Regions from separate parts of the Kribbella hippodromi genome, predicted to be linked through region 2. Evidence: predicted binding sites of a transcription regulator. Region 2 holds the regulator's gene; the other holds the start of a gene.
What was found. Region 2 encodes HrcA, which represses chaperone genes, less so after heat shock. Its sites were predicted from a motif close to TTGGCACTCGNNNNNNNCGAGTGCCAA; they were not measured.
Positions count from the first base shown of each region.

Region 1: the regulator HrcA is predicted to act here: its motif matches at 9,286-9,312, upstream of groES (co-chaperone GroES).

Region 1 is NZ_BAAAPH010000005.1:239,018-251,062, reverse strand. It holds gene ABD260_RS10035 (alpha/beta fold hydrolase) at 43-768, opposite strand; gene ABD260_RS10030 (GuaB3 family IMP dehydrogenase-related protein) at 785-1,891, opposite strand; gene guaB (IMP dehydrogenase) at 2,440-3,951, opposite strand; gene ABD260_RS10020 (hypothetical protein) at 4,098-5,720, opposite strand; gene shbA (RNA polymerase sigma factor ShbA) at 5,713-6,336, opposite strand; gene ABD260_RS10010 (GNAT family N-acetyltransferase) at 6,458-6,940, opposite strand; gene groL (chaperonin GroEL) at 7,088-8,707, opposite strand; gene groES (co-chaperone GroES) at 8,860-9,156, opposite strand; gene ABD260_RS09995 (class I SAM-dependent methyltransferase) at 9,338-10,492, shown strand; gene ABD260_RS09990 (alpha/beta hydrolase family protein) at 10,984-11,424, opposite strand; gene ABD260_RS09985 (hypothetical protein) at 11,436-11,699, opposite strand; partial or broken gene ABD260_RS09980 (hypothetical protein) at 11,878-12,045, shown strand, end outside.
Region 2 is NZ_BAAAPH010000012.1:53,354-65,398, reverse strand. It holds gene dnaJ (molecular chaperone DnaJ) at 576-1,718, opposite strand; gene hrcA (heat-inducible transcriptional repressor HrcA) at 1,768-2,790, opposite strand; gene ABD260_RS19415 (Gfo/Idh/MocA family protein) at 2,867-4,015, opposite strand; gene ABD260_RS19410 (ThuA domain-containing protein) at 4,012-4,653, opposite strand; gene ABD260_RS19405 (EF-Tu/IF-2/RF-3 family GTPase) at 4,819-5,304, shown strand; gene ABD260_RS19400 (MBL fold metallo-hydrolase) at 5,407-6,174, shown strand; gene ABD260_RS19395 (NCS1 family nucleobase:cation symporter-1) at 6,258-7,802, shown strand; gene ABD260_RS19390 (DUF3097 domain-containing protein) at 7,812-8,636, shown strand; gene ABD260_RS19385 (DUF3376 domain-containing protein) at 8,611-11,196, opposite strand; gene ABD260_RS19380 (S1C family serine protease) at 11,228-12,045, opposite strand, start outside.

The sequences.
Region 1 (12,045 bases), on a different contig from region 2:
GCCCGCTCAGCCTCTCAGCGCCGCCCAGGTTGCGGCGTCCGCTCAGCTCCCGGCAAGCACCCGCAGCACGCTCGGCCAGGCGAGCGCGCCCAGCTCCCGGTCCGCCGCGTCCGTCCCGCCGCGCGCCATCCGCTGCCCGGCTGCCTTCGGCTCCTCACCAGGCAGCACCGCCCGATGCCCAGCCTCGGCAACCGTCACGACCGACGTCTCCAACCCACCCCGCCCGCGTACGATCTCCGCCGCGAACTCCCCCGCCGGCCACACCCGATCGTCCCCACCAACCACCAGCAGCAGCTCCCGAACCCGCTCCACCGGAATCCGGGCCGCCAAAGCCTCACCCGCGTACGTCAGCACGCTCCGCCGATACAACCCCGCATAACTGGGCGGATCATCCTCAGCCCGCCAATCAGGATCAAACGGCACGTACGGCAGCGGTGTACCCCGCCAAGTCCAGGCGGACGCATGACTCCCGTCCTCCAGGTTCCGCCCCCACACGTACGCGCTCGGAGCGAACGCGATCACCGCATCCACCCGCGCATCGAACGCACCCAGCAACAGCGCAGCCTCGGCGCCCCAAGAACTGCCCATCACCACGACGCGCTCGTTGCGCGCGGCGAGCTCATCCACCGGAAAGGACTCCAGCGGTACCTCGTGCCGCACAGTCCAGCGCGGCGCGAGTACGTCGTACCCCTCCGCCGCGAGGATGCGCGCCCGGTCGAGATCAGGCACGCCGCTCGACCCATGCAGGAGCAGTACGCCGGTGCTCATCGGTCCGTCCCCGCCGTCAGCCGACGACGACCTCGACCCGCTGGAACTCCTTGAGCTCCGTGTACCCGGTGGTGGCCATCGCGCGCTTGAGGGCGCCGACCAGGTTCATCGTGCCGTCCGGGACCCAGGACGGGCCGAACAGGATCTGGTCCATCGTGCCGGTGACACCGACCTCGACGCGCTCGCCACGGGGCAGGTCCTGGTGCCAGGCCTCGGCACCCCAGTGGTACCCGCCGCCGGGCGCGTCGCTCGCGCGGGCCAGCGGCGAACCGACCATGACCGCGTCCGCGCCGCAGGCGATCGCCTTCGCCACGTCACCGGACCGGCCGACCGACCCGTCCGCGATGACATGCACGTACCGGCCGCCAGACTCGTCCATGTAGTCCCGCCGGGCGGCCGCGACATCGGCCACCGCCGACGCCATCGGCACCGCGACACCGAGCACCTTGCGGGTCGTGTGCGCCGCGCCGCCGCCGAACCCGACCAGAACGCCGGCCGCGCCGGTACGCATCAGGTGCAGCGCCGCCTGGTGCGTCGCGCACCCACCGACGATCACCGGGACGTCGAGATCGTAGATGAACTGCTTCAGGTTGAGCGGCTCCGCCTGACCGGACACGTGCTCGGCGGAGACCGTCGTGCCGCGGATGACGAACAGGTCGACGCCCGCGTCCACCACATGCTTCGCAAACTGCTTGGTCCGCTGCGGCGACAGCGCGCCCGCCACGGTCACACCCGAGTCGCGGATCTCCTGCACCCGCTGCGAGATCAGCTCCGGCTTGATCGGCGCCGCGTAGATCTCCTGCAGCCGGTGCGTGGCCTGCTGCGCGTCCAGCTGGGTGATCTCGGCGAGCAGACCGGACGGGTCCTCGTACCGCGTCCACAGCCCCTCGAGGTTGAGCACCCCGAGCCCGCCGGCCTTCCCGATCGCGATCGCCGTCTCCGGCGACATCACCGAATCCATCGGCGCGGCCAGAATCGGCAGCTCGAACCGGTACGCGTCGATCTGCCAGGCGACCGAAACCTCCTCCGGGTCCCGCGTCCGCCGCGACGGCACAATCGCAATGTCGTCAAACGCGTACGCCTGCCGCCCCCGCTTGGCCCGGCCGATCTCGATCTCGGTCATGGGGCCAGCCTACCGATCAGCAGTCACCGAACGAGAATCTGGTCCACCCACGCCCTGAGACCAGAACACCGATCAAGAACCACCTGCAGCCCGGCGTCACGGCATCACCCAGCAAGTCCCGCCGCACCACCGCGGACCATCTGCATCTCGACAGGTAGTGCACCCACGAGACGCCGTACACATGTACCCCACCCCGCCTAGGTGCACTACCACCCAACGAACACCTCCTGTCCAAACGCCCACCCCACCCCACCCCACCACGCCTGCCCTCCACCGCCCCCAAACCGGTTTGGGGCGTCGTACCTTCCGAATCAGGCAGTAGCCAACCCCAGTCGTCGGGTAGGTCCTCCCCAAACCGGTTTGGGGAGGATCACGACCGCGACCACTGCGCGGGGATTGGTTCAGGGGGTGCGGTTGGCGGCGGGAGCCGGTCACATCTCAGCAGGTGCCGCTGTGGTGTCTTGAGCCGGCTGGTGCCGGGCAACATGGGGAAACCCTTGTCGAATGACAAGGGTTTCCGGTGCCGGGGCTTGTGCCGCGTCGGGCGGTCAGCGGCCGGAGTAGTTGGGGGCTTCTACTGTCATTTGGATGTCGTGGGGGTGGGACTCCTGGAGGCCGGCTGAGGTGATGCGGACGAAGCGGCCGTTTTCCTGGAGTTCGGGGACGGTGCGGGCGCCGGTGTACCACATCGACTGGCGGAGGCCGCCGATCAGCTGGTGGGCGACGGCGGACAGCGGGCCGCGATACGGGACCTGGCCTTCGACGCCTTCGGCGATCAGCTTCTCGTCGGAACCGCCGTCGTGCTGGAAGTAGCGGTCCTTCGAGTACGACTTGCGCAGCCCGCCGGACGACATCGCACCGAGCGAGCCCATCCCGCGGTACGCCTTGAACTGCTTGCCGTTGATGAACACCAGGTCACCCGGCGACTCCTCGCAACCGGCCAGCAGCGAGCCGAGCATCACCGTGTCCGCGCCGGCCACGATCGCCTTCGCGATGTCACCCGAGTACTGCAGGCCGCCGTCGCCGATCACCGGTACGCCGGCCGGCTTGCAGGCCAGCGACGCCTCGTAGATCGCGGTCACCTGCGGCACGCCGACACCCGAAACCACCCGGGTGGTACAGATCGAGCCCGGCCCGACGCCGACCTTGACGCCGTCCGCGCCCGCGTCGACCAGCGCCTGCGCGCCCACCCGGGTGCCCACGTTGCCGCCGACGACGTCGACGCCGCGGGTGGCCGGGTCGGCCTTGAGCTTGCGGATGATCTCGATCTGCGCCTTCGAGTGACCGTGCGCGGTGTCCACGACGAGCACGTCGACCCCGGCCTCGACCAGCGTCATGGCCCGCTTGTACGCCTCGCCGAAGAAGCCGATCGCGGCGCCGACCATCAGCCGGCCGGTCGCGTCCTTGGTGGACAGCGGGAACTTGTCGCGCTTGACGAAGTCCTTCAGCGTGATCAGCCCGGTGAGCTTGCCCGAGTCGTCGACCAGCGGCAGCTTCTCCACCTTGTGCTTGCTCAGCAGCGCCATCGCGTCGTCGGCGGCGATGCCCTGTCTGCCGGTGATCAGCGGCTGCCGGGTCATCACCTCCCGGACCGGGCGGGACATGTCGTTCTCGAACCGCATGTCACGGTTGGTGACGATGCCGACCAGGACGCCGGCGTCGTCCACCACCGGAACACCGGAGATCCGGTACTGACCGCAGAGCGCGTCGGCCTCGCCGATGCTGGCGTCCGGGCCGATCGTGATCGGCTGCGCGATCATGCCGGACTCGGAGCGCTTGACCAGGTCGACCTGCTGGGCCTGGTCCTCGATCGCGAGGTTGCGGTGCAGCACGCCGAGACCGCCCTGGCGGGCCATCGCGATCGCCATCCGCGCCTCGGTGACGGTGTCCATCGCGCTGGACAGCAGCGGGATGTTCACCCAGACGTTGCGGCTCACCCGGGACCGGGTGATCGCCTCGGACGGGATGACGTCGGACTCGTTGGGCTGCAGCAGCACGTCGTCGAAGGTGAGGCCGAGGACGGCAAACTTGTCGGGAACTCCAGCGGGTGTGATGTCCATGGGGAAACGAGCACCTTTACACGGCGAGAACGGAACCCCATCCTATCCGCGCCGCAAGCAGCACCCGAATCGGCCATCCACAGGCCCACGCGGCACCGGCCCGCCCGCCGCGGAATCGCGGTGGCCGGGCCGGTGCCGGAAAACGCCTACTCGGTCGGCTTGTTGATCACGCCGAGGATGGTCAGCAGCACCAGGTCCTCGGTCGATCCATGCGTACGGTCGATCGCCGCGTGCTTGCCTTCCGGGTACTCGCCGGTGGAGTGCTTGCCCTTCGGATAGGCCTTCCGGACCGAACCGGTGCTGACCTTCCCGCTGGAATGCTTCCCGTGCGCCTTGGCCGACTTGGCTGACTTGCCGGCCGCCTTGTCGTGCTTGGTGGACTTGCCGGACTTGGTCGACTTGGTGGCCTTGGCAGCCTCGTGGTGCCCGGTCCGCGGCTTGGCGGCGGCGTCGGCCGGGCCGAAGAAGCGCTGCGCGCTCTCCAGCGTGGCCGGCGTACCGGTCGGGGTCGGCAGTACCGGCAGGATCGCGTTGCCGATGAACTGCCCGACCACGCTCGTCAGGTCACTCGGGACCTGGGTGACGTCACCAGCAGGCTTCTGCCCGTCACCACCAGTAGCCGGAAGACCGGTCCCGTCCGTACCACCAGTGCCGGCCGAGCCGGTGCCGGTGGTGCCCGTACCGGTCGTGTCCGTACCGCTGGTGTCCGTACCAGTGGTGCCCGTACCAGTGGTGCCCGTTCCGCCCGTGGTGTCGCCACTCGGCGCGGTCGTGTCCGAACTGCCCGGAGTCGTCGTGCTGCCCGCGGACGGCGTACCCGCGTCGCCACCACTCCCGGCCTGGCCGGTACCGGGGTCGCCGCTGGGCGCACCGGTCGGGGTTCCGGTCGGGGTCCCACCGTCGCTGGTGCCCGTGTCACCCTTCGGCGGCGTGGTCGGCGTCGTCGTGGTGGTCGGGTCGGTCGGCGTCGGAGTCGGCGTGCTGGTAGGGGTCGTCGGTTCCGTCGGCTCGCTCGGCGGCGGCGTCGTCGGCGTGCTCGGCGGGTCCGTCGGCTTGTCCGTGCCCTGGTCGCCGCCGCCCTGGTCGTTGCCGCCCGGGTCGGTCGTCGCCGGGTCGCCGGTCTTGTCGCCGACCGGCTTCGCCGGCACCGGCGGCCCGATCGTCGGCTTGTCCAGCACCGCGAGTGGCTTCTGCGCCGGGACCACGACCTGCGGCGGGTTCGGGAGCTCCCGCGCGTTCGGGTCGTCGGTACCCGGGTTGCCGGGACCGTCCGGCTGGTCCAGGTGACCGGCCCGCGCCTTGTCCTGGTAGTCCTTGGCGACCTTGACGATCTTGGTCTTGTCGAGCACCGGCAGGCCGTCGAGCTGTTCCTTCGGGAAGCTGGTCTGCGGGCGGACCGCGTCGACCACCTTCTCGATCACCTTCTCGTACGGCGACAGCGGATCGCCGTTGACGGCGGCCGCCACCCCGGAGACCGACAGCGCCGCCACCGCGGCCACCCCGAGCGCCAGCCCCCGGGTCGCCACCTTGCGGGCGAACGGGTCGGTGATCGGGTTGATCGCGGCGCACCGCGCCAGGAAGCTCTCCGGATCGTCGATGGTCTCCACCGGGAGCTCGTCCTCGACCTCCACCGCGAGCCGGAGATCGGCCAGCAGTTGGACGGCCGGGTCGCGCTCGCCCGCCGAGCGGGCGGACTCCCCACCGGCGGCGAGCAGATCGAGCAGCGCGTCATCGGACTCGATCGCGTCCAGGTCGAAACGGTCAGCCATGATGCCCCTCCCCCGCTCTTCCTCGTTCCAGCTGTGCTTCATGCCCCACATACCCCCTGAGCGTGTTCAACGCTCGATGCTGTGCGACCCTCACCGCCCCCGGTGTCATTCCCAGTGCCCGGCCGGTCTCCTCGGCTGACAACCCCGCGACGACGCGAAGGCGCAGGATCTCCCGCAGCTTTTCCGGCAGCTTGTCCAGCAGGCCGATGATGTGCTGGACCTCGGACTGCCGAACCGCGCGCTCCTCCGGCGTCGGTGACTCGTCCGCGCCGTCCGGCAGGTCCGGCGTCGAGACGTCGGCGACCGCGAACGCACGCTGGGCATCGGCGACCTTGCGGGCCGCGATGCCGTAGACGAAAGCCTCGAAAGGCCTCCCCTCGTCCCGGTACCGGCTGAGCGCGCCGAACACCGCGACACATACCTCTTGCGCGACGTCGTCGACCATGTCGGCGCCGCCGGGATAGGTCCACAACCGGGACCGGACGTAGCGGTGCGCCACAGCGCGCACCCTGGTGAGCAGGTCGTTGAGAGCTGTACGGTCCCCGTCGCCGGCCAGCGCGGCAAGATCCCTGAGCTCGACCCGGTCGTGGGTGTCAGGTACTCGGACCTCGGTCACCCCTCGCCCCCTCGTGTCAGACCGGTCAGCCTGAAAGATGGTACGGCGCTCAACTCTTGTTGCCTAGTGGCTGGGCGTGATCCAGCCCCTCGTTTGATCACGATCTGTCACTACTGACCAGTCAGGTACTTACGGGCGGGCTGAAACGGATCAGTTCGGTGGCCTGTTCGCCGCCCCAGTCGATCGGCGTACGCGTGGTTTCGGTCCATCCCGCGCGCCGGTAGAGATGCACGGCGGCCCCGCGGTTGTCCACCACTTCGAGCGACAGCTCCCGGCCGAGCTCGGCGGCGGTCGTCACACAGTGGTCGAGCAGCCGTCGCCCGATCCCCTTCCGCGTCACCGCCGGGTCCACGAACAGCCGCTCCACCTCGGCGCGATCCCCTACGGCGGTCAGTACGACATGCCCCGCGACCCGCCCGTCGCTCTCCGCGACCCAGCACCCGAGCCGGCTCGCGGGCGTCAGCCACCCGCGCGGATCCTCCGGCCAGTTGATCGGGTACCCGGCTTGTTCATGCACCGCGCGGAGCAGTCCGACGCAGACATCGAGGTCCTCGTCGCGGCGGTTCCGGATGCGTACGCCGGTTTCGCGGAAAGTATTCGTCACCAGACGCACCTTAGTTTCCGTAAAGCCGGTTCCCGAAACCCCGAAAACCCCGAAAGCCCCGAAAACACAGCACCGCCCGGCAGTTGCCTGCCGGGCGGTGCTGGGTGTGCTGTGCTGTGCTGTGCTGCCGAACTGCCTGCCTGGAGGTCAGTGACCGTGACCGTGGCCGTGACCGGCCGCGGCGGGCTCCTCTTCCTCGGGCTTGTCCACCACCAGGGTCTCGGTGGTGAGCAGCAGCGCGGCGATCGAGCCGGCGTTGGCGAGCGCGGACCGGGTCACCTTGACCGGGTCCAGGACGCCCTGCGCCAGCAGGTCACCGTACTCGCCGGTGGCCGCGTTGAAGCCGCTGCCGACCTCGAGCTCGGCGACCTTCGAGGTCACGACGTACCCCTCGTAGCCACCGTTCTCGGCGATCCAGCGCAGCGGCTCGACGACCGACTTGCGGACGATCCGGACGCCGGCGAGCTCGTCGCCCTCCAGGTCGAGACCGCTGTCCAGCACGGTGGCCGCGTGCACGAGGGCGGAGCCGCCGCCGGCGACGATGCCCTCCTCGATCGCGGCCCGGGTCGCGGACACCGCGTCCTCGATCCGGTGCTTCTTCTCCTTCAGCTCGACCTCGGTGGCCGCGCCGACCTTGATCACGCAGACGCCACCGGCCAGCTTGGCCAGCCGCTCCTGCAGCTTCTCCCGGTCCCAGTCGGAATCGGTGCGCTCGATCTCGGCCTTGATCTGGTTCACCCGGCCGTCGATGTCGTCGGCCTTGCCGGCGCCCTCGACGACGGTGGTGTTGTCCTTCGAGACCACGATCCGGCGAGCCGAACCGAGCACCTCGAGGCCGACCTGGTCGAGCTTCAGCCCGACCTCCGGGGCCACCACCTGCGCGCCGGTGAGCGCGGCCAGGTCCTCCAGCATCGCCTTCCGGCGGTCACCGAAGCCCGGCGCCTTGACGGCGACGGAGGTGAAGTTGCCGCGGATCTTGTTCACCACCAGGGTGGACAGCGCCTCGGCCTCGACGTCCTCGGCAATGATCAGCAGCGCCTTGCCGGACTGCACGACCTTCTCCAGCAGCGGCAGCAGGTCCGCGATCGCGGAGATCTTGCCCTGGTGGATCAGGATGTACGGGTCCTCCAGCACCGCTTCGCCGGCCTCGGCGTCGGTGATGAAGTACGGCGAGATGTAGCCCTTGTCGAACTGCATGCCCTCGGTGAACTCGAGCTCGGTGCCGAACGTGTTCGACTCCTCGACGGTGATCACACCGTCCTTGCCCACCTTGTCGAACGCGTCCGCGATCAGGCTGCCGATCTCGGCGTCCCGGGCGGAGATGGTGGCGACGTGGGCCATGTCGCCCTTGTCGTCCACCGGACGGGCGGTCTCGACCAGCTTGGCCGACACGGCCTCGACGGCCGCCTCGATACCGCGCTTGAGGCCCATCGGGTTGACGCCCGCGGCAACCGCCCGCAGGCCTTCGTGCACCAGCGCCTGCGCCAGCACCGTCGCGGTGGTGGTGCCGTCACCGGCGATGTCGTTGGTCTTGGTGGCGACCTCCTTGGTGAGCTGCGCACCAAGGTTCTCGAACGGGTCGTCCAGCTCGACCTCACGGGCGACGGTGACACCGTCGTTGGTGATGGTCGGGGCGCCCCACTTCTTGTCCAGGACGACGTAGCGGCCCTTCGGCCCCAGCGTCACCTTGACCGTGTTCGCGAGCTTGTCGACGCCGCGCTCCAGCGCGCGCCGCGCGTTCTCGTCGAACTCGAGGATCTTCGGCATGAAGAGAACCAGTCCTTTTCTGAATGTCTTCGGTGCAGGCGTCGAGCCGGCCGCGGTTCCCCGGCCGGGCCGCCGTGGCGGCCGGCCGGAACCCACTCCGCCCCGGCGCCAGCGGCTCCGGGGCGGTGTCGGTCAGGAACAGCGGTGGTTCGTCACTTGCTGACGACTGCGAGGATGTCGCGGGCGCCCAGGATCAGGTAGTCCTGACCGTCGTACTTGACCTCGGTGCCGCCGTACTTGGAGTAGATGACCTTGTCGCCGACGGCGACGTCCAGCGGGACGCGGTTGCCGTTGTCGTCGATCCGGCCCGGGCCGACGGCGAGGATCTCGCCCTCCTGCGGCTTCTCCTTGGCGGTGTCCGGGATCACCAGGCCGGACTTCGTGGTCTGCTCGGCTTCGAGCGGCGCGACGAGGACACGGTCCTCGAGCGGCTTGATCGTGACCGACACTTGCTGACCTCCACGGTCGAATTCGCTTGTCTTTTCGATGTGGTCGCGCTCCCCTGCCGTCGCGGGGGTCAGAGGCCGGACCGCTGGCACCCTCCCCTGGAGAGTGCCAACACCGAATCTAGGCCGCGATTAGCACTCGGTCAACTCGAGTGCCAAGATTTCGCCAATCTAAAGTTGCCGGGTGACTGTCACCGCCTTGCTGGACGGACCCGGGGCCGAGGTACTGGCTGCTGCGTGCGGCGAGTACCAGGCCGGCAGGGAGCTGCAGTTGGTGGAGAAGCTGCGGCGGCGGTACGAGGCTGAGCTGGTGACTGCCGTGGTTACCCAAGCCGCACTGCGCCACCGGGCAGTCGCCAAGTTCGGTACGGACGCCGAGCGCATGTACTTCACGCCGGACGGTCTGGAACAAGCAACCAGGACCACAGTGGGTACGCACCGAGCTGCCCGGATCGCGGCCGCTCTGCCCGGAGCCGGCGTGGTTGACCTGGGGTGCGGGATCGGCGGCGACCTGATCAGCGCCGCCCGCGCCGGACTCCAGGTCACTGGAGTGGAACGCGATCCAGAAACCGCAGCCACCGCCCGGGCCAACCTCACCGCCCTCGGACTGACCGGACGGGTACTAGTAGGCGATGCGGAGTCCACGGACCTCACCCCGTACGACGTGGTGTTCGCGGACCCAGCCCGGCGAGCCGACGGACGACGGGTGTTCGACCACAACGCCTACTCGCCGCCCTGGTCGTTCGTCACCGACCTACTGCAGCGAACGGCCTGTGTGAAGGTCGCACCGGGCATCCCGCACGACGCGATCCCGGCAGACGTGGAAGCAGAGTGGATCAGCGACTCCGGCGAGGTAAAAGAGGCCGCACTCTGGTCCGGCGCCCTGTACGGAGGTACGCCGCGACGAGCGACCCTGCTACCGGGCGGAGTGACCGTCTCAGCCGCCCCACCCGCTGACGCCGGTCCGGTCGGCCAGTACATCTACGAGCCGGACGGTGCCGTTGTACGCGCCGGTCTGGTCACTGCTGTTGCGGCAGTGGTCGACGGGTGGCTGCTGGACCCGCGCATCGCTTACGTCACCGCAGCCAAGTACGTCCCGACACCACTCGCATCCGCGTACGAAGTACTGGAAGAGCTGCCCTACAAGGAGAAGGCTCTGCGTACGTGGGTCCGTACGCAGAGAATCGGCACCCTGGAGATCAAGAAGCGCGGCGTGGACCTCGACCCGGCCCAGCTGCGCAAGAAGCTCGCACCGAAAGGCCGTACGTCCGCGACCCTGATCATCACCCGGATCGGCCGCGACGCCGTCGCCTACTCCTGCCGCCGCGTCACGGGATGACTTCCCCACCGGATCTGTCACGTGCCGAGCTTGCTCGCGGGGATTTGTGGATGATCCTACTTGCGCTCGAGTTGTATTCGAACATATGATCGACTCGCGTGCGGGTCTCCGGGTGACTTGCCGGCGGGCGAGGTGCTGCGTCCGCTGCCGCGCTCCCCGGAGACCCGCCACTAACCCGTCACCCAGGCAACGCCGGGCGTTCACCTGACTTCGGCACGCTGGACCACGAAACCGGTTGGCCGCTGACCGTTCACCTGGGGAGCAAGCGGTACGCACCACCCCCAGGCCTCTGCTCCCACCACACCCACACCACCGCCGCGCCACCACCCGCCACCCGCGAAACCACTCACGCACAGCCAGCCGCCGCGGACACACTCGCGCACCGTCACCCGTCACCCGCAGACGCACTCGCGCACCATCAGCCGCCACCCGCGGAAGCACTCGCGCACCACCCCCCGTCACACGCGGAACCACTCGCGCACCGCAAGCCGTCAGACGCGGAAGCGCTCGCGTATCGGCAAGCGGAGTCGAGTCAGCGCGATCTCCGCGACGGCGGCTGCTTGCACGCGGAAGGCCGACCCGGGCGGCTGCTCGGGCGCCGGGAGTTCCTGACTGCCGGACGGCGCATCTCCGGCCTGGGCGGAGCGGACGAAATCTTCTACCAGCCTGTTCCAGTCGCCGGAGCGGTGCAGCATGGCGTGGTCTTCGCCGGCCAGCAAGTACGTGCGCACGGGTGTACCCGCCGCCCGCAGCCGCGCCGCGTACGCCATCGTGGTCGCCGGATCGGTGATCGTGTCGTCCGTTCCATGCGCGAAAATCACCGGCGCCCGCAGTGCGACCAGCGGCTCCCCCGCAGGCAACCAAGGCGCCAACGCAAGCACTCCAGCAACCCGCGCATGATCGCCGGCAGCAACCACAGCTCGTCCACCCATCGAATGCCCAATCAAAAACACCCGCCGCACCACCGCAGGCAGCTCATCCAACACACGCCAAAGATCAACCACCGGATCCCCCGCCCCACCGGCTCCCAAGTCAGCCGGGTTAGGCGAGCCAGCCCGGTCAGCCAGATCACCCCGGCCAGTCCCGTCACGCAGGTCAGCCCGGTCAGCCCGGTCACGCGGGTCGGCCCGGTCAGCCGGGTCACGCGGGTCAGCCCGGTCACGTGGGTCAGCTCGATCACGCGGGTCAGCTCGGTCAGCCGGGTCACGCGAGCCAGCCGGGTCGGGTGGGTCGGCTGGGGTGGCGTTCCAGCCGCGGTGGCGGTAGCGGATGAAGCCGATGGCGGCGTTCGGGGCCACCGATCGTGCGGCTGCTGCGAACGGCCACATCCGGAGTAAAGCGGGCCGCCAGAGGTGCGGGTTTCCGAGCGACTCCTCCTCGCCCCCATGCGCCAGCAGCACCAGATCCGAAGCCCCGCGCGGGTTCCGGACCAGGTCAACCCCCGGAGTCAGCTGCCGGATCACCACGCCGCCACCACAGTCCTCCCCACCAACCGTGCGCCCGGCGCGCTCCCCACAGACCGTGCGCACGCAATCCTCCCCACCGATCGCGAG
Region 2 (12,045 bases):
GAACGCCCGCCGCCCGGGCGCCGCGCCGCACACCTCGCCTGCCGAGGGAGCGAGCTTGGCCCTCGAGCTGCAGGGTTGGCCCCTCATATTTTCAGGGGGCAACCCACCACCTGCGGGGGCAACCCCCCACTCACGGGCGCAACGTCGCGCTCGCGGAGCTAACCGACCACTCGCGGGTCAACCCTCCCGAACGCCCGCCGCCCGGGCGCCGTGCCGCACACCTCGCCTGCCGAGATAGCGAGCTTGGCCCTCGAGCTGCAGGGTTGACCCCTCACATTTTCAGGGGGCAACCCACCACCCGCGGGGGCAACCCTCCCAGCGCGCCGCCCTGCGGCTCGTGCGCCGTGCAGGCATCGTGAACCGCGCGGGCACCACGGACCGCGCGGGGGTGCAGCACGCGGGGATGGTGCTGTACGCGGGGTGGTGCGGACCGCTCGGTGGTGCGGCCCACGCGGGGCGTGCAGTACGCCGGGGGTGCAGTACATGGGCGCTGCAGTACACGGGTGCTGCGATACGTGGGGGTTGTTCGTGGTGCAGGCGGTCTCCGCCCCGTCACCGCTGGACGGGGGTGAACGTTAGTGGGCGCCGAAGGCGTCGCGGAGGCGGCCGAAGACGCTTTTGTGGGTGGCTTGGACTTGGCCTTGGGGGCGTTCCTCGTCGCGGGCGACGGCGAGTTGACGGAGCAGTTCGGCCTGGGCGTCGTCGAGTTTGGTGGGGGTTTCGACGATGACCTGGACGATCAGGTCGCCGCGCCCGGCGTGCCGCAGCCGCGGGACACCTCGCGCGGACAGCGTCTGCGTCGTCCCGGACTGCGTACCGGGCCGCACCTCGAGCGGCGTCGTCTCACCTTCGAGCGTCGGCAGATCGATCGTCGTACCGAGCGCGGCCGCCGTCATCGGCAGGGTGACCGTGCAGTGCAGGTCGTCGCCGTTCCGGGTGAAGATGTCGTGCGGCTCGACCTCGATCTCGACGTACAGGTCGCCGGCCGGGCCGCCGCCGGGACCGACCTCGCCCTGACCGGACAGCTGCACCCGCGTACCGCTGTCGACGCCGCCCGGGATCTTGACCGTGACGGTACGACGGGACCGGACACGACCGTCTCCGGAGCACTCGACGCACGGGTTGGGGATCGTGGTGCCGAAGCCGCGGCAGTTCGGGCACGGGCGCATGGTGCGTACCTCACCGAGGAACGACCGCTGCGTGTGCGTGACCTCGCCACGCCCGTGACAGATCTCGCAGGTGACCGGCTCGGACCCGGCGGCCGCGCCGGACCCGCTACAGGTCGGGCAGAGCACGGCGGTGTCGACCTTGAGCTCGCGGGTGGTCCCGAAGGCCGCCTCGGCGAGATCGATCCGGAGCGGGATGAGCGCGTCCTGACCGCGCCGGGTCCGCGGCCGCGGACCGCGGGTGGCGCCGCCGGTCTGGCCGAAGAACGCGTCCATGATGTCGGTGAACGTGAACGCCTGCCCGAAGCCCGCGCCGCCCGGCCCGCCGGCCGCGGAGGCGAACGGGTCGCCGCCGAGGTCGTGCATCTGCCGTTTCTGCGGATCGCTGAGCACCTGGAACGCGCGCCCGATCTCCTGGAACTTCTGGTGCGCGTCCTCGGAGTCGTTCACATCCGGGTGGTACTGGCGCGCCAGCTTGCGGTACGCCTTCTTGATTTCGTCCGCGGACGCGTCACGGCTGACGCCGAGGACGGCGTAGTAATCGGTGCTCATACTCCAGACCAGGGGGTTGGGAGGATCTTCAGCATATTCGTCTTCACTGTCAGGACTCGGCCAGGATCTGGCTGACATACCGGGCGACGGCACGCACCGCGCCCATCGTGCTCGGGTAGTCCATGTGGGTCGGGCCGACGATGCCGAGGGTGGCCAGCGCCTCCGACTTGGACCCGTACCCGGTCGCGACCACCGAGGTGGTGGCCAGCTCCTCGAACGGGTTCTCGTGCCCGATCCGGACCGTCAGGGTCTGCGGGTTGGTCGCCTCGCCGAGCAGCTTGAGCAGGATCACGTGCTCCTCCAGCGCTTCCAGCACCGGTTTCACGTTCCGCTCGAAGTCGTCGCCGTACCGGGTCAGGTTGGCGGCGCCGCCGACCGCGATCCGCTGCTCGCCCACCTCGTCGGTGAACGTCTCGAACAGCGTGGTGACGACCGCCGCGACCAGCGACCGGTCGCCCGGCGCGAACAACTCGGGTACGCCGGCCAGCACCGTCGCCGCGTCGGTCAGACGCTGCCCGGCGAGGGCGGTGTTCAACCGCGAGCGCAGGTCGGCGATCAGCTGCTCGTCGACGTCGTGCGGGTGCTCGACGATCCGCTGCTCGACCCGGCCGTTGCTGGTGATCAGGACGAGCAGCAGCCGCCGCGGGCTCATCGTGACGACCTCGATGTGCCGCACGCTCGACCGATTCAGCGACGGGTACTGCACGATCGCGACCTGGCGGGTGATCTGGGCGAGCAGCCGGACCGTACGGCGGACGACGTCGTCCAGGTCGACTGCTCCGGCCAGGAACGAGGTGATCGCCTTCTTCTCGGCGACCGACAGCGTCTTGACCGTGCTCAGCTTGTCCACGAACAGCCGGTACCCGGCGTCGGTCGGGATCCGGCCGGCGCTGGTGTGCGGCTGGGTGATGTACCCCTCTTCCTCCAGCGCGGCCATGTCGTTGCGGACGGTGGCCGGCGAGACGCCGAGGTTGTGCCGGTCGACCAGCGCCTTCGACCCGATCGGCTCATGGGTGGCCACGTAGTCCTCGACGATGGCGCGGAGCACATCCAGCTTGCGGTCGTCCAGCACGCGCACCACCCTCTCAGACGTCTCGACGGACCCTCGGGCTCAAGGGCCTTGGCACTCACAAGTTCGGAGTGCCAGTCTAGGCGGTCTCGGGCGACGCTCCCAACGGAACGGCCGCGGGGCGTGCCACAGTGCTCGCCACATCGAGCGGCTGATCCTGGATCGCCGAGTCGACGAACGACTCCAGCACGTCGAGTACGTGGTATGCCAACGCTCCGTCCGCGCGATGTGGCTCACCGTTGCGTACTGCCCGCGCCAGGTCCGCGACACCTACACCCCGGCCCGCACCGGCGTACCCGCCGGCAACCGGGACCTCGGTCCACTCGCGCCGCTCGGGGGTCACGATCTCCACCGTCCCGTCGAACGCGTTCGGGTCCGGCACGGACAGGCTGCCGTCCGTCCCGTGCACCTCGATCCGGGGCAGCCGCCCGGCCCAGACGTCGAACGACATCAGCACTGTGGTCAGAGCGCCCGACTCGTGCTCCAGCACCCCGGTGACATGCGTCGGCACCTCAACGTCGAACACGGTCCCGGCGCGTGGGCCGGTGTGGACCGTCCGCTGCTGTTTCGCCCGGCCCGCGCGGGCGGTGACCCGGACCACAGGTCCGAGCAGCGTCACGAGGCTGGTCACGTAGTACGGGCCCATGTCGAGGACCGGACCGCCGCCGGGGCGGTAGTAGAACTCGGGTGCCGGGTGCCACAGCTCGTGGCCGGGGGTGACCATGAACGCGGTCGCGGCGTGTGGGGTGCCGATGTCACCGCGGTCGATCGCCGCGCGAGCCGTCTGCGTACCGGTTCCGAGGACGGTGTCCGGTGCGCAGCCGATGCGCAGGTCGTTGGCGGCGGCGTACTTCAGCAGTGGTTCGGCTTCGGCGCGGTCCATGGCCAGTGGCTTCTCGCCGTACACGTGCTTGCCGGCCGCCAGCGCGGCCTGGTGCACTGCTGCATGCGCCGCGGGGATTGTCAGATTGATGACAATCTCAACGTTGTCAGCCGCGTACAACTCCTCCGGCGTCAGCGCGCGGATGCCGTCGTGCTCCGTCGCGATCGCCTCGGCGCGACTCCGATCCAGATCCGCAACCGCCACCACCTCGACACCCGGCAGCTTGTCCAGGTGGTCCAGATACGTGCCGGAGATGACGCCGGTCCCGACAATCCCGACCTTCGTCACCGCCCCCGCCCCGGCGCTCACCGCACCCGCCCCGTCGCCCTTCGCGGGGCCGGTCATTTGCTTGCCCACAGGAGGCCGCGCTCGATGATTGTGCGGACCTCGGGGGTTTCCAGGTCGTCCAATTTGTGGCCGACCGTGCAGACGAAGACCTTGCCTTCGCCCCAGGTGCGCGTCCAGATCACCGGCATCACCGCGCCCTCGATCCACGGGTAGTCCGGGTGCGCTTCGAACGTCGTCGTCGCGAGCACCCGGTTCGTCGGGTCGGCGTGGACGTAGTACTGCTCGGTGTGTACGTCGAAGTGCGCAATGTTGTCGACAATCGGATCGTCGGCAATGATGTCGACCCGATAGTCGGTGAACCCGTGCGGATGCGAGATGAACTGCCCGCCGGTGATGAAGCTGTAGTCCACGTTCTTCCGGAACGAGTCGGCGATCCCACCGTGCCACCCGGCAAACCCGGTACCGCGCCGGATCGCCGCCTCCAGCCCCTTGAAGTGGTCCGGCTCGATTTCGCTCATCGTCACGCACTGCACGATCAGGTCGACGCCGTCCAGGTCGAGGTACGCCTCGGTGCTTCCGGAGACGGTCACCTCGTAGCCGTTCTGCTCCAGGAACGGGATGAACAGGTCGGTCGCCTCGACCGGGGAATGCCCTTCCCAACCGCCTCGCACCACCACAGCACGTCGTGTCGTCACACCGGCCACCCTTCGAAAGTTTCGGAACCGCGATCGGAACACTTGCGACCTTAAGTCGGCCGAAGCAGGCCTGCCAACCACCAGGCCCAAGGAATGGGCGGTGAGGTGTCCGGCTCGGCGCGTACGGCGCCGCCGGTGCTCCGGCGCGGGCACTAGGCTCAAGGGATGGGCTGGAAGTTCTGGAAGCGCGAACCGAATCCGATGGACCCACAGGAACTGCTCGCGCGCGGCCACGAAGCCGGGTCGCGCCCGCAGGACGTGTTCCCCTCACCGGACGCCTCTCCGTCACCGGGCACCTCGCCTTCACCGGCCACCTCGCCTTCACCGGGCAGCTCGCCGTCGTCAGGCACCTTTCCGCCGCGGCCGCAGGACGTGTTGCCGGTCGGGTCGTTCGGGCTGACTGTGGAGGACGTGTTCTCGATCACCGGTCGTGGAACGGTCGCGACCGGCCGGATCCAGACCGGCACGGTGTCGGTCGGCGAGCAGCTGATCGTCAACCGGGACGGCCGGCCGCTGCTGCAGGTCGAGGTGACCGGGATCGAAATGTTCCGCAAGACCGTCAAGACCGCGAAGACCGGCGACAACGTCGGCCTGCTGCTCCGGGGCACCAAGCGCGACCAGGTCCTCAAGGGCGACGTCCTCAGCAAGTAGCAGTGTCAGCAAGTAGCAGCGTCAGCAAGAGCAGCGTCAGCAAGGAGCAGCGTCGGACGACCGCTTCCTCGGCTTCGCTTTCCGGCAAGTAGGGTCTGATCCATGAGCGCTTGGGCCGAAATCGGCGATCGCACCTGGGTCCGCCGGTACGACGAATGGGATCTGAACGTCGGCCTCGTCGTCGGCGCCGACGGTGCGCTGGTGATCGACACCCGCGCCACCACCGCCGAGGCCGAGCAGCTCCGCGAACACATCCGTGAGCTCACCGACCAGCCGGTCAAGTGGGTCGTCAACACGCACGCCCACTTCGATCATGTGGCCGGCAACAGCGTCTTCACCGACGCGACCGTCTACCTGCACGAGAACGCCGCCGCCGAGGAGAACCTGGCCGGAACCAGGTTCGCCGCCGCCAAGGTGATCGACCTCGGCGACCGCCGCGCGGAGCTGTTGCACGTCGGCAACGCGCATACCTCCGGCGACATCGTCATCGCCGTACCGGACGTGGACGTCTTCTTCGTCGGCGATCTGCTCGAGGAGTCGGCCCCGCCGTCGTACGGCCCCGACTCGTACCCGATGGAATGGCCGGACACGATCGAGGCAGTGGTCGGGATGATGACACCGGCCGTGAAGATCGTTCCGGGGCACGGTGCGGTGATCGACATCGAGTACGCGCGGGATCAGGCCATCGAGCTGGGCAAGGTCGCGAACACGATCTCGACCCTGCACCACGCCGGCACGTCCCTGGACGACGCGCTGAAGCACACCGAGGACTGGCCCTGGCCGGTCGACAAACTCCAGGACGCGATCCGCCGCGGCTACCAGGCACTCGGCACGCCCCAACGCCCAACTCTCCCCCTGCTCGGTCCCTAACTGAACCAATCCGTTGACACGGACTCCGCTCGTCGCGCAACTTGTTCGGTACGGACTTCGCCCGACCGGATGGGGTGGGACTTGTGGCCATCAGTCAACGGATCGAACAGACCGTTCACCCCGACGGACGAGTCGAGCTGACGGACCCGCAAGCACTCGCCACGAGTCCGTACGCGAACGCCGAACTCGCACCGACCCGGCTACCCGAGCGATCCTGGACGACGTACAACTACGCCGCCCTCTGGATGGGGATGGCGCACAACATCCCCAGCTACCTGCTCGCGTCCGGCCTGGTCGCGCTCGGGATGAACTGGCTGCAGGCGTTCCTCACCATCACGCTGGCGAACCTCATCGTCCTCGTTCCGCTGCTGCTGAACAGCCACGCCGGCACCAAGTACGGCATCCCGTTCCCGGTGTTCGCGCGCGCGTTCTACGGCGTCCGCGGCGCGAACTTCCCGGCGCTGTTGCGGGCCTTCATCGCCTGCGGCTGGTTCGGTATCCAGACCTGGATCGGCGGCCAGGCGATCTTCGTGATCGCCGGTGAACTGCTCGGCAAGAGCTGGACCGGCGCGTCCGCGATCGGCGGGCATCCGTGGACGATGTGGCTGAGTTTCGGGTTCTTCTGGCTGCTCCAGATGCTGCTGATCCTCCGCGGCATCGAAGGCCTGCGCCGGTTCGAGAACTGGGCCGCCCCGCTGGTCACGATCGCCTTCGTGGCGCTGATGGTGGCGGTGCTGGTGAAGGCCGGCGGCTTCGGGCCGATCCTGTCGCAGCCGTCGAAACTCGGCTGGGGCTCGGACTTCTGGAAGATCTTCCCACCGTCGCTGATGGGCATGATCGCGTTCTGGGCAACGCTTTCGCTGAACATGCCGGACTTCACCCGATTCGGGAAAGGCCAGCGGGCGCAGGTCTGGGGCCAGGTGATCGGCCTGCCCACGACGATGTCGTTCATCGCGCTGGTCTCGATCATCACCACCTCGGGTACGGTCGTGCTCTACGGGTCGGCGCTCTGGGATCCGGTCGAGCTCACCCGCCGGTTCGAGAACCCGGTGGTGGTGACGATCGGCCTGGTGATGGCGATCCTCGCGACCATGTCGTGCAACGTCGCCGCCAACGTGGTCAGTCCCTCGTACGATTTCGCGAACGCCCTGCCACGCTGGCTGAACTTCCGGACCGCCGGCCTGGTCACCGGCGTGATCGGCATCGTCATCCAGCCCTGGCGGCTGATCTCGGATCCGTCGATCTACATCTTCGTCTGGCTGTCCTTCTACGGCGGCCTGCTCGCGTCGGTGGCGGGCGTACTGATCGCCGGGTACTGGCTGATCGACCGCACCAACCTGTTCCTGGCCGATCTGTACCAGCGCGACGGCCGGTACTGGTATGCAGCCGGCTGGAACTGGCGTGGTGTCGTCGCGACGCTCTTCGGCTCACTGCTCGCGGTCGGCGGCGCGTACTCGAACCCGGGCGCCGGCCCTTTCCCGGCCGATGGCCTGATCCCATTCCTCAAACCGCTGTACGACTACTCCTGGGCGGTCGGCCTGGTCGTCGGCTTCGTCACGTACTTCGTCCTCACCCTGACCGCGCCGAGCCGCCAGTCGACCGCCTCACATGCGGCTCCGAGTTATTAGAGTTGGCGCGTGGCTGACAGGTATGGGAACGACGTACTCGCGGGTGACTGGCGCAAGCCCAAGAACGGGCGGACAGTCGAGGTCGAGATCTCCAAGGGGATGGTGGTCGAGGAGCCGACGTCGGGGTTCGTCGGCGCGATCGTGCGCTGGGAGCACGGTGTGGTCGACCTCGAGGACCGGCACGGCAACATCCGGACGTACCCGCTCGGCCCGGGGTTCTGGCTGGACGGCAAGCCGGTCAGCCTGAAGCCGCCGAAGAAGGCCGGCCCGGCGAAGAAGACCCGGACCGCGTCCGGTTCGGTCGCGGTGGACAACGTCCGGGCGAAGGTGGCCCGGGCCAGCCGGATCTACGTCGAGGGCCGGCACGACGCCGAGCTGGTGGAGAAGGTCTGGGGTGACGACCTGCGGATCGAGGGCGTCGTGGTCGAGTACCTCGAAGGCGTCGACGACCTGGTCGAGATCGTCAACCGGTTCCAGCCGGGACCGGGCCGGCGGCTCGGCGTCCTGGTCGATCACCTGGTCGAGGGCTCGAAGGAATCGAAGATCGCGGCCCAGGTGAACAACCGGTACGTGCTGGTGGTCGGCCACCCGTTCATCGACATCTGGGAAGCGGTCAAGCCGTCGTCGGTCGGGATCAAGGCCTGGCCGAAGATCCCGCGCGGGCAGGACTGGAAGAAGGGCGTCCTGCAGTCGTTCGGCTGGCCGGCCACCGACCAGGCCGACGTCGCGGCGGCCTGGAAGCACATCCTGTCCAAGGTGAACAGCTTTGCCGATCTCGACCCGGCGCTGCTCGGCCGGGTCGAGGAGCTCATCGACTTCGCGACGCTCGACTGATCGCGGGCATCCGGCGTTCGAGCCAGGCCCGGATCAAGCGGCGCGCCCGGCGTACGTACCAGGTGATCGCGCCGAGGACCGCACTCGCCGCAAGGATGGCTCCGGCCAGTACCGCGGCCACGATGCGTACGCCGGCCTGCTCCACCGCCACGGCGATCACCAACAGCACCACCCCAGCCGCGGCCGTTGCTATCGGCAACCATGGCTCGAAGATCGGCGGCCGCTGCGCCGGGCTCAGCTTCGCGCCGCGGACCAGCCGCTCCCACAGCGCCTGCCGGGCCGGCTCGGTGAACCAGCGTGCGGTCCGCAGCAGCCACGTACCAGGCTGGTGCTTGCGGCTCGCGGCCGCCTTCACCCAGGCGCCGACCTGTGGACCGAGACCACCGGACACGTCGACCATCCGGTCGGCCAGACCCTTGGTGATCGCGCGGCCCTCCGGCGACTCGTTCAGCTCGTCCCGCATCGTCACCATCGCGCCCAGCCCGGCGCCGATCGGGAAGTCCTTCGCCAGCCGCAGGATCCGCTCGGCCACCGTCTCGAGCGGCCAGCCCTCCGCCTGCAGCACCTGACGCTGGGTCTCGCGAATCCAGTCCACGTCCGCGCCGAGCATCGCGCCCACGTGCGCGACGCAGTGCAGCCGACCCATCAGCCAGTCCCAGCGCCGCCAGTCCGCCGCGCCGAACGCACCGAAGTGCCCGACCTGACTGCCGTACAGGATGCGGTCCTTGAGCTGGTTGGCGATGGTTCCTTCCGGCAGGTCGTCCAGTACCGCGAGCGGAATGTCCGGCCCGAGGCGCAGGAACTGGAACGGGGCGCTGCGTTGTTCCGGCGTACGCGACGAGGTGCACCGGGACACGATCTCCACCTCGAGGGCGATGTCGACGAGATCCCCGCCGACGACCGCGATCAGCTCCGCGAACGCGTCGCCGAGCGCCCGCTGGACCTGCAGTTGCTCGAAGATGTCGGTCACGCCGACGGCGACCGCCTCGGCGCCACCGGCCGGCCGCAGGTCGAGCTGCGCCTCGGCCAAGCGCACATCCAGCGCGTCCCGAACGGCCTGCACCTTCAGCAAGCAGTTGCTTGCCGCGGTCAACCTTTTGTCCAGCTCGGCGCGCTCGCCGGCCGGCGCCGAACTGACCCGACCGCGCAACGAACGCAGGATCAGCCGGACGATCCGCTCGGCCGCGCCGGTCCCCCACAACCAGCTCGGGTTGCCTTCGGCATCGTTGCGCAGTGCAACGGTCGAACCATCCGGTCCGGGCACCCAGGGATGGTCGGTGCCGAGGATCTCGTCGATCTCCGCTTCGGAAAGCGCGGTCGCCGCGTCCAGTACGGTCGACTGGTCGTGACTCGCGATCGTGACCGCTTCCCAGACCCCACCGGCCGCGCGACCACGTGAGTACGCGGGCTGCAGCGCGGTCGCGGCAGCCTGCAACCGGCCCCGTTCTTCTGGTTGCGTGAGGCAACGGTCGAAGAGCCGCTGGGTGTCGGACCAGGACGCATCCGCCTCCAGCAGCAGGCGTTCCAGCTGCTCGACATCGGAACGAAAGTCCACCTCGCGCGGGAACTGCACCGCCGACATGGCGGCGACGCGCCAACTCGGCTCGTGCGCCCCGGCGGTGGCTGTCGATGCGTGACCGATCCCGGCGGACGGTACGACATACAGCACGTACCTGGTCGCTTTGCCGTTCACCGGCCGGCGCGCTACGACATCAAGGACCGGACCGAACGGTGCATTGTCGAGTACGCCACCGTCGACGAGCCAGGACCCGGACTCAGCCGGGCAAGGCCGAATGCGCGGCGGTCGCGCAGCCAGCTCCGGCGTCTCCAGCACCGGCCCGAACGCAGCCGGAAACGACGCCGACGCCCGCGTGGCCCGGGCCAGCAACTCGGTGTCCTGCAGCGCGTTGTTGTCCTGAAGGGTGAACTTCCGGTGGGTTCCGTCGTACGTCGGCGCGTCCTCGCTGGTGAACCCGTACAAGTAGCGGTGATCGGGTACGGCGAACGCCTGCCCCGCCGCGTCCTTCGCCTCGAACTGCTGCACGCCCAAACCGGAAGCGGTGACGAACAAGGTGACCGGCGCCTCGGCGGCCCGCTCGCCCGCGGCGGCGACGTCCTTGAGCAGCCCTTCGAGCTGACGCAGGAAGTACTTGCCGTCCAATACCGAGGTCGATTTCACGTTCGCGGCCGGGACCAGCTTGCCGACGTCGAGCGAACCGAGCCCGACCCACTTCTGCCGCAGCCAGGGCCCCTGATCGCCGTCGGGATCGAGGGTCGAACCGTTGGCGATCGCGGTCGCCAGCAACGACCCGTTCAGGCCGCCGGCGCTCGTGCCCGCGATCACGTCGACAACCACGCGGCGACGCTCTTCGCCCCGGTGACACAGCTCCCGCCAACGCTCGGCGAGCACCTTGTCGTACGGTTGCGGACCCGGCGCATCGGACGCACCGGACGCACGCCGAATCAGATCCAGCTCGTGCGTCACCCCACCCATCCAGACCGCCAGGCTGACACCACCGTTCAGCACCAGCGCGATCCGGATCTCATGGTCGGTCCTCAAGACGCCGCCTCCCTAGTCGTGGACTGGGATATTACGGGGCGCCGAGGGTGAGGGTGGTGGTCGCGGGCGTGCCGGAGCGCACGTACTGCAACTCGACCTTGTCACCTGCCTTACGGGTCAGGGTCGCGACGACGAGTTGCTCGCTGTTGGTGGCCGGCTTGCCGTCGATCTGGGTGATGATGTCGCCCGGCTGCAGACCGGCTGCGGCACCGGGGCCTTCGACGGCGAGTACGAACAACCCAGTGACACCTGACTGCCGTACGAGGGCCGGCGGGATCGTCTGTACTTGCAAACCGGTCGTCGGATGACCTGGTTTGCCGGTGCCGATCAGCTGATCGGCGACCGGTTTCGCCACATCCACAGGGATTGCGAACCCAAGACCGACACTGCCACCACCGGCGACTCCGCCCGCGTTCGGGACCGTCGCGATCGCCGCGTTCACTCCGACCAGGTTGCCGGCGCAATCCACCAAAGCACCGCCGCTGTTACCGGGGTTGATCGCGGCGTCCGTCTGGATCGCGCCGATCAGGTGATGCGTCACGCCTTCGCCCGGCACCGGTACGTAGCGGTCCAGCGCGCTGACGATTCCGGTCGTGACCGTACTGCTCAGTCCGAGTGGTGCGCCGAGTGCGACGACCGGCTGGCCGACCTGCAGGTTCGCGGACGATCCCAGCGCGATGACCGGTTTGTTCTTCGCCGCGTCCGCTGCTTTCAGTACGGCTAGATCCGTACTCGGGTCACGTCCGACGATGGTCGCGTCCGACGTCTGGCCGTCGCTGTACCGGACCGAGACGCTCCCGCCCGCGCCGGCGGCCACCGAGATCACGTGGTCGTTCGTCAGGATGTACC